One region of the Bacillus seohaeanensis genome, then DNA from elsewhere that is predicted to be linked to it. Evidence: riboswitches for the same ligand, from Rfam matches in the RefSeq annotation. Region 1 holds a riboswitch; each other region holds the start of a gene.
The links. Region 1 has a riboswitch for thiamine pyrophosphate ahead of tenI (thiazole tautomerase TenI). Riboswitches for the same ligand answer to the same signal wherever they lie in the genome.
Positions count from the first base shown of each region.

Region 2: it holds a riboswitch for thiamine pyrophosphate, as region 1 does, so the genes downstream of both, thiC (phosphomethylpyrimidine synthase ThiC) here and tenI (thiazole tautomerase TenI) in region 1, are expected to answer to the same signal.
Region 3: it holds a riboswitch for thiamine pyrophosphate, as region 1 does, so the genes downstream of both, ACFSUL_RS10095 (ABC transporter substrate-binding protein) here and tenI (thiazole tautomerase TenI) in region 1, are expected to answer to the same signal.

Region 1 is NZ_JBHUMF010000008.1:79,775-82,923, reverse strand. It holds gene thiS (sulfur carrier protein ThiS) at 1-162, opposite strand, end outside; gene thiO (glycine oxidase ThiO) at 174-1,316, opposite strand; gene tenI (thiazole tautomerase TenI) at 1,300-1,938, opposite strand; TPP riboswitch at 2,069-2,171, opposite strand; gene ACFSUL_RS03375 (3-oxoacyl-ACP reductase) at 2,308-3,084, opposite strand; gene ACFSUL_RS03370 (ABC transporter substrate-binding protein) at 3,099-3,149, opposite strand, start outside.
Region 2 is NZ_JBHUMF010000031.1:767,440-770,588, reverse strand. It holds gene ACFSUL_RS17125 (serine protease) at 1-49, opposite strand, end outside; gene thiC (phosphomethylpyrimidine synthase ThiC) at 71-1,855, opposite strand; TPP riboswitch at 2,002-2,116, opposite strand; cobalamin riboswitch at 2,411-2,611, shown strand; gene ACFSUL_RS17115 (hypothetical protein) at 2,948-3,149, shown strand, end outside.
Region 3 is NZ_JBHUMF010000023.1:55,141-58,289, forward strand. It holds gene ACFSUL_RS10090 (thiamine-binding protein) at 1-214, opposite strand, end outside; gene ACFSUL_RS10095 (ABC transporter substrate-binding protein) at 227-1,219, opposite strand; TPP riboswitch at 1,428-1,539, opposite strand; gene ACFSUL_RS10100 (aldo/keto reductase) at 1,719-2,621, shown strand; gene ACFSUL_RS10105 (cation diffusion facilitator family transporter) at 2,750-3,149, opposite strand, start outside.

The sequences.
Region 1 (3,149 bases):
ATTAGCTAGCTTTGTTTCTCCATGATTGCTTTTCTCTAAAATAGTTGTATTTAATTCTACAATTACAACTTTTTGATCTAGTTTAAAATGAGCAAGCAAATCTGAAACAGTAGTTACAGTTTCAGGAACCTGCACTTTGTCGCTATTAATAATTAATTCCACTCTACTCCCCCCTATGTTGTTTGTTTTGTTGAAAGTTTCCTATCGACGCGAAAAGAATGATATAAAGAAATGTCTTCTTTTGTCACAACATCATCGATCATATCCGAGACCATTTTCCCTGTAATTGGGCTGAGCAAAATTCCATTTCGATAATGACCTGCGGCAATATAAAGACCTTTGTAATGTGGATGGGCTCCGATGTAAGGTAAACCATCCCCTGTTTGCGGTCGGATACCCGCCCATGACTTTTCCCATTTAGCACTTCCTATCTCAGGGAGAAGGGATCCGGCACGTTCCATTAGCTTTGATAGTCCCTGCAAGCTAACTGTTTTATCAAAAGTATTGCAATAGCTCGTTGCCCCGACAATTACACGTCCATCTTTTTTCGGAACAATGTAACATCCAAGCTCAGAAAATATCGTAGAAGAAACCAAAGGAACACGTGGTATAACAGAGAAGCACTCTCCTTTAACAGGATAAACGTTCATTTCAACATTCGCTTTTGCTAAAAGCTGACTAGTCCACGCACCAGTCGTAACTACTACATTTTCGGTATGAAACGTATCCGTTGCCGTTATCACCCCTTGCATACAACCATTTTCTATTAGGAAATCGACTACTTCGCTATATTCTAAAAAGTCAGTTCCATATTCCATAGCGGCCTTTATAAAAGCTAGCGAAAGCCTTGGAGCAATCACTTGTCCATCATTCGGAATATACATTCCCCCTAGTAATGATGGTGAAAGTAATGCTTCTTTCTCTAGCAGTTCCTCGGTTGTCAGCCACTTTACCGCTTCGTCCCAATCACGATGAAAGGAAATTTGCTTTTTCAAATTTACAACTTCATCTTCTGTTTCCGCCACTTTAATCATACCTTTGTTGACAAGTCCGATATCCACTCCTGTACGCTCCTCCAGTTCTCGGATAAGAGAAGGAAACATTGCCCGACTTTTCAATGCAAGCTTTAACATCGATATATGTTCATCAATTTCTGCTTGCGCCCCGAGCATTCCAGCAGCTGCACTTGATGCCTCTGCTATTAAACGGTTTTTTTCCAACACCAATACTTTTTTTCCACGCTTTGCTTGGCTGTAGGCGATAGAGCTCCCTATTACACCACCACCAATGATGATGACATCATAAACCTTCTTCATTTGTAAAATCATCTCCATTTACCAGAATGTCTGCATAGTCTTTGGCTGCACGTATTGGGTCAACCGCATTAAATATTCCAGATAACACAGCTATACCTGTTACCTTTGTATCCATTGTTTTCACTACATTTTTCTGTTTGATTCCTCCAATCGCAATCACAGGAATGTTGAGATGGTATGTAACCTTCTGTAATTCTTCCATCCCCTTTGGTGCAATACCATCTTTTGAATTAGTTGGAAAAACATGTCCATATAGGATATAATCAGCCCCCTCTTTTTCTGCCTGCATCGCTTCTTGGAAAGAGTGTACCGATTTCCCAACAGAGAGTGATGGAAATACACTTTTTACCACTTCGACCGGCAAACTATGAAATCCAAGTTGCACACCTTTTACCCCCAGAGCAATTGCTGCATCCACTCGATTGTTAATAATAATTTTCCCCGGAGGAACACCACCAGTAAGGAGACGCTTTCCTATTTTATAAACCTCCCTTGCTGATTTATCATGTTCGCGAATATGAATTGCTTGTACAAATGGATGTATACCTCGAGCGGTGTCTACCAATCTATCAATTGATTGCTTTCCTGTAGAAATTGCATGTAATAACGGTTTTGCTTCCATAAAACAACTCCTTTTTTAGATTCCAGTAACCATAAAATGAAGTTTTAATCAGTGGGAGGGGATTTTACTGTCCGTTAATATGGGATAAAAAAACACTCTTCAGCCTACGAAGAGTGTTCAGAAAAAACTTAGATTTCCCATTCCACTTTCCTACGCTGGTCTCAACCAGATCAGGTTCAAAGGGTTTAGATATTCATCATTCTCAGTCTAAAAAGACTCCCCTAGTGCTGCCTATTTAATTTTTAGGCTCTTTTCGTAAAGTTTGTTGCTTTTGAACGAAAAACTAAGTTTAATCAACGGGCTGAATGTATAAGTAAAAACAACAATCGATGAGAAAAGAGCCAATTTTTATAACAAGCTACAAACCCACTATTTCATCGTAAATCCTCCATCAACGATAATATTTTGACCCGTGATAAACTGCGACCATTTACTACCAAAAAATAACACACTCCCTACAATATCATTTGGCTTTGCAATCCTCCCAAGCGGTGTTTGCTCAATGATGCTGTTCTTCACTTCTTCCTTTGTCAGCTTACTTGCTTCGGTTGGATAAACAATACCCGGCGCTACACAATTTACCGTAATTCCAAATGGACCGAGATCAACAGCAAGGTTTTGCGAAAAAGAAAGGAGTGCCCCTTTCGCGGTCGTATAGTCATGGTAAGGAACAACTGGACGTTGAACTAGATTGCTAATCATATTAATGATTCTTCCAAAACTATTTTCCTTCATAAGAGGAACACTGTATTTACAAGTTAAAAACGAAGCCTTTAAAGAACCATCGAGTTGTCGTTGATAATCCTCCCAATCGATTTCCCAAGCTAGTTTTCGCTGGTCAGGATCAAAACGATAGGAATGTAAGGCATTATTCACTAAAATATCCACTCTATCGAATTCCTCTCTAACTACCGATAGTAGCCTTTCAACATCTTCCTCTTTCGTAACGTCCGCTTTGACTGCAATGCAGTCAACGTTGTACTTATTAACCATTTCCTTTGCTAAATCATGCGCTAACTTCTCACTCTTCACATAATTAATGATGACGTTCGCCCCATGTTTAGCAAAACCTTCCACTAATTCTGCACCTATTCCTCTGCTCGATCCTGTTATTAATGCTACTTTTCCCTCTAGTGATATATTCATAAGTTATCAACCTTCTACTTCAATTTTTCAACAAGGTCATTTGTGACCGCACTTTCAATTTGAAC
Region 2 (3,149 bases), on a different contig from region 1:
TTTCGGTCTCCAATTGATAAATTTTCTCTTCAATTTCTCGGATTTCCAATTTTATGACCTCCCTTGCAGGTTATTGATATATATTTCTACCGGATTTTTTAAACTCCTCAGCCTTTTCTTTCAATCCTTTTTCAATAGCTTGCTGTGTATCTAGCTCGTTATCCTTTGCAAAATTACGAATATCTTGTGAAATTTTCATGCTACAAAACTTTGGTCCGCACATGGAACAGAAGTGAGATGTTTTTGCTCCTTCTGCAGGCAATGTTTCATCATGATATTCCAAAGCACGCTCAGGATCTAACGATAAATTAAACTGATCCCGCCAACGAAATTCAAAACGAGCTTTTGATAAGGCATCATCTCTTTTTTGTGCTCCTGGGTGTCCCTTCGCCAAGTCAGCAGCATGAGCAGCAATTTTATAAGTGATAACACCATCGCGAACATCATTTTTGTTAGGTAGACCTAAATGTTCTTTTGGCGTTACATAACACAGCATTGCTGTTCCATACCAGCCAATCATTGCAGCTCCGATTGCAGATGTAATGTGATCGTAACCAGGTGCTATATCGGTTGTAAGTGGTCCAAGTGTATAGAATGGAGCTTCTTGACATACCTCCAATTGTTTATCCATGTTTTCTTTAATGAGGTGCATTGGAACGTGTCCTGGTCCTTCAACCATTACTTGAACATCATGCTGCCAGGCTATTTTGGTTAATTCCCCCAAGGTCTCTAGTTCTGCAAACTGAGCTTCATCATTTGCATCATGGATTGACCCTGGGCGCAAACCATCCCCTAGAGACAATGCAACATCATACATTTTCATAATTTCACAGATTTCTTCAAAATGAGTATATAAAAAGTTTTCCTTATGATGGTAGAGGCACCATTGTGCCATAATAGATCCGCCGCGTGATACAATTCCTGTCAAACGCTGAGCTGTTAAAGGGACATATCGTAAAAGAACGCCAGCATGGATGGTGAAGTAATCTACACCTTGCTCAGCTTGTTCTATTAGGGTATCACGATAAACTTCCCATGTAAGGTCTTCAGCAACACCTTTCACTTTTTCAAGGGCTTGATAAATAGGAACAGTACCCACAGGAACAGCTGAATTTCGAATAATCCATTCTCTTGTCGTGTGAATATTTTTCCCAGTTGATAAATCCATAATATTATCAGCTCCCCAGCGAGTCGCCCATGTCATTTTTTCAACTTCTTCTTCAATAGAAGATGAAACAGCTGAATTTCCAATATTCGCATTAATTTTGACATGGAAATTACGTCCTATTATCATGGGCTCAGACTCAGGATGATTAATATTAGATGGGATTATAGCTCTTCCTTTTGCAACTTCTTCACGTACAAATTCAGGCTTCATATTTTCTCTTAAAGCTATAAACTCCATTTCAGGGGTGATAATTTTCTTCTTTGCATAATGAAGTTGTGTCACAATACAGTCTTTCTTAGCACGCAGTGGTTTTCGATTTAAACGAGGGAACAACTTATGATTGGCACGTGGGTCATTTTCATCTTGATAGCCATTATCTTCAGGCTTAATTTTGCGTCCTTCGTATTCTTCAACATCAGTGCGTTCATGAATCCATGTATTTCGAAGAGCAGGTAGCCCTTTTGTAATATCAACTGAATAATTAGGATCCGTATAAGGTCCACTAGTATCATAGATCCGAACTGGTGGGTTTTCACTCTCGCCAAAGGTACCGGTTGTTGGACTTAGTTCAATTTCACGCATTGGCACCTTAATATCGGGTCTTGAGCCTTCTACATAAACTTTTTTGCTTCCTGAAAAGTTGGACATGATGGAAATGTTTTGTTCATTTAATGAGGTTGTTGACATAAAATAAATCTCTCCCTTTTAAATTTTTAAAAGACGAGATCTAGAACATAACAGAGGTAGTTTTAAAACAAATGAAGCACATAAAAAAGCTGAATCCATTAGTAATAAACGGACCCAGCTTGACTATGTAGAAGTAGTTTTACATACTTGTGAATTTCTAACTTCCCTACGCTGGCATGATCCAGATCAGGTCCAAAGAGTCAAGAAACTTTAGCGCGTTTCTTTCTCAGCCCAACTTATTGGACTCCCCTAGTTATTGCTATTAAGTTTACATTCATTAGTATACATGAGTTTGAACGAAAGTGAAATAATATTTTAAAAATATAGAAGGTATACACAAAAAAACTGGTGTTATCTAACTGTGGAGTTTTTGGATCCCGGTCCATACGGATGTCCTTTATTAGTGGATTTGGATGGGAACTAACTAAGAAGCAAAGGGACGATTCTTCTTTTGGTTCAGCGAGGCTAGAGGGTCGTCTCTGTGTTTTCAATATTTACTAAAAATAAAAAATAATTGTAATTTTTCTAAACATTTGATATGTTTGAAAAGAAAATTGAATAGTTGTAGAAACAGGTGCAGCAAAATGAATTTCATTTTAACTGCTTAAAAGGGAAGTTCGGTTAGATTCCGACGCTGTCCCGCAACTGTATTTGGGAGCGATTCGAAAAAACCACTGTTTTCATTATTACGAAAATGGGAAGGTTCGAAAAGCGATGATCTTAAGTCAGGAGACCTGCCTGTTTTAGCAAACATCAATACCTACGCGGATAGGAGGTGTTAAGTGCGAGATAGTAGAGCGTGTTTTTCATTTTTGCCATCAACATGCTTATTTAAATATTCATTCGTACCTTAACAACTTCTTATGAGGAAGTTGTTTTTTTATTGGCTAGAAAACTGTAAACCATTCGTATGTAGATAATTTTTAAACAAGAACCGTTTACGTTTAGCTGCCGTACTCAGCCTACTTAAGCTCGCATTATCTAAAGGAAAACGTGCTCTTTCTTTGCTTTTTGCTTGGAGGGGCTAATAAAGGCGTTTGCACAATTGTTCTTGGACTATTCAGGAGACGCTCACTTTATAGGAGGACACCGTTGTTTGGATCAGTGAATTACTTTACCAATTCTTTCAAAATATGCATAATGAACAATTTCAATTTAGACGAGTCTTGTTCAATCGATGAAAAATGGACACTATTGAAAGCAGAAATACAAGAAGTAACAGAGGGACAGCCTGAAAAAGAGATTTATATGCAAAATCTTGAAAGGGCTTACTTCGAAGTGAAAGTGGAACTGT
Region 3 (3,149 bases), on a different contig from region 1:
TGGTACTGCCGATTTCAATCATTCGCTTGTTCATCTTTTCTATAACGTGAAACAATTCCGAAAGTTCTCCCTCCATCGTTGTTTCTAAAGGATGTACTTCAAACTTTACTCCAGACTGCTTTATAATCGAAATAGCTTCATCTACATATGGAATAACATCTTCTCCATTTTGTGTTTTCGGTATTATTTGTATACTAACTAGCGAGTTCCCCATTAATACCACCCCTTATTTTGGTAAAAATTCATTTGTAAATGCTTTTTTCGCATCCAACTTTTCTTCTAACAGTTTGTTTTCATACATCCAATTTGCATAGTTTTCCCATACTTCAAGCTTTTGTTCTCCCCATCTCGGTGCATCGTCTTGATATCGATTTGCAAGCCACTCTTGACTTTTCTTTACTAACTCCTCATCTAAATCAGGTACAGCATCGCTTAATATGTTAGCTGCTTCACTAGGATCGTCAATGGCAACTTGATATCCTTTTGATGCAGCTGCTAAGAACGCTTTTATTGTTTCAGGATTTTCCTTCACCATTTTTTCATTTGTTGATAGAACAGGAGTGTAGTAGTCGAGCTTGTCAGAATACTCATTTACGTATAACATATCTAGCTCTTCTCCTCGTAATTCTGCTTCAATTCCAGTCCATCCATAATAAATCCATGCAAAATCAACGTCCCTTTTAACAGCTGTAAAAAAGTCAGCGTCACCCATATTAACAAATTTCACCTTGTCTATATCAGCATCTTCCTTTTTCATAATGGAAGCCATAACTGCCTCTTCAACAGGAGAACCCCAGCCACCATATGTTTTGCCTTCAAAATCTTTTGGTGAAGTAATATTTTTTTGTTTTGGAGCTGCAAAACCAGAAGTATTATGCTGAATAACAGCCGCAATGGAAACAATGGGAACACCTTCTACTCTAGCTTGTGTAATACCCTCTTGATAACTAACACCAAACTCTGCTTTACCAGAAGCAACAAGCTGGTCAGCGCCAGCTTCCCCCGGCATAATAATGTCAACATCAAGCCCTTCCTCTTTAAAATAGCCTTTTTCTTTCGCTACATATAACCCAGTATGATTTGTGTTTGGTGTCCAGTCCAATACTACCGATACTTTCTTAAGCGATTCCTTTTCTCCCTGTGAGCCTTCTTCCTTTTGTTGGCTTCCGCATGCTGTCAATAGAAACACAACACATAGGATACTAATCCACTTTTTCATCTTCTTTCCCCTTTCTTATGTATGTAAACGATAAAAAATTTCATAATAGAACTAATATGTGGGGATAACGAGAATTCAACCGAGAATTCAACTGTTAAATACAGCTATTATTTCAACAGGTGAATACTAGAATAAAATCACCTGTTGAATACTAAAAGCGCCCCGGGTTTCGTGAACCCAAGGCGCATATTTCTAAAACAGGTAAAGTTACTGTTAAGAATATGTTTCCTCCGCTGGTTTCAACCAGATCAGGTTCCAAGGGTTAGTGTCTTATTAGGACACACTCTCAACCGGCAACACCGGTCCCCCTACAATTCTCGCTCTATTTAAATGGTTTTAAACGTTTACTTCATGAAATACTTTGCCACACATACTATAATTTTTCAAGAATTTTCCCGTAAATCCTATTCCAATTCAATCATTTAATTTCCCATTCACTTTCTATTATTATACAGTTTATATTAGCCACAAATATTCTGAATGAAAAGAGGTTTTCTTAATGGAAAGAATTCAAATGACGGAAGAATTATCTTTTTCAAGAGTTATACATGGGTTATGGAGACTAGCGGACTGGAATCAATCTACTTCGGAAACGTTATCGTTAATCGAACATTGTTTAGAGCTTGGCATTACTACTTTTGATCATGCTGATATATACGGAAGCTATACTTGCGAAGCATTATTTGGAGATGCTATCCGTGAGAAACCTTCATTAAGAGAGAAAATGGAGATTGTAACGAAATGCGGAATCGTGCTTCCTTCTAGTAATAGACCTGCTCACAAAACACATCACTATAATACAAGCAAACAACATATCATCCATTCTGTTGAACAATCTTTAACGAATCTAAATACAGATTACATAGATACGCTATTAATTCACAGACCCGATCCTTATATGAACCCTGCAGAAGTTGCAGACGCCTTTATTCAACTACAAAAAGAAGGGAAAGTTCATACATTTGGCATTTCCAACTTTAAAGATCACCAATGGGATATGCTTCAATCCTTTTTACCATTTGATTTAGTAACAAATCAACTCGAACTTTCTGTCTACAACTTAGAAAACTTTGATGACGGTACATTAAATTTATGCCAAGAAAAGCGGGTAGCTCCGATGGCATGGTCGCCTTTAGCTGGCGGAAAAGTTTTTAACGGTAAAGATGAGAAATCAAGCCGCTTACGTTCCACATTACAAAAAACAGCCGAAGAAGTTGGAGCAAAAGGAATAGATCAAATTATGTATGCATGGTTGTTAAATCATCCCGCAAACATTATGCCGATTATTGGTTCTGGAAAAAAAGAACGTATCACAGATGCCGTCCAAGCATTAACAATCGAATTAAATCATGATCAATGGTTTAACATTTTGCATAGTTCAATGGGACACGAAGTACCATAAGCTACTTAAATGGAAAGAAGGAATAGGCTACTGGGGCCTACTCCTTCTTTTTACAAGAGCTGCAGTATTTCAACAAGCATTATACGATGTATGCGTACTATTTTTTGCTGTAAAAAATTCTCGTTTTATCACTCACTACTTAACGTACAAGAATGATGACAACCTTCTTTTACAGTCTCTCCCTCAATTTGAATCGTACAATGTTCAATATTAAACTCTTTTTCAAGATACGAGGATATTTTAGCTAACATATCGTCTCTATTTACTGTATCGTCTACAACTACATGACAACTAAATGCAGGAAAATCAGAGGTAATCGACCAAACATGTAAATCATGAAGATCTTTTACGCCTTGAAATGATTGTATCTCCTTTTTTATCGCCAAAGCATCTAAATTGGCTGGTGTACCTTCCATCAATATATGAAATGCATCCTTCGTAACTCTCCATCCACTTATTAAAATAAGAACCGATACAATGACAGATGCCAATGAATCGGCAAGTGTCCAATCAAAAAAGTAGATAAAG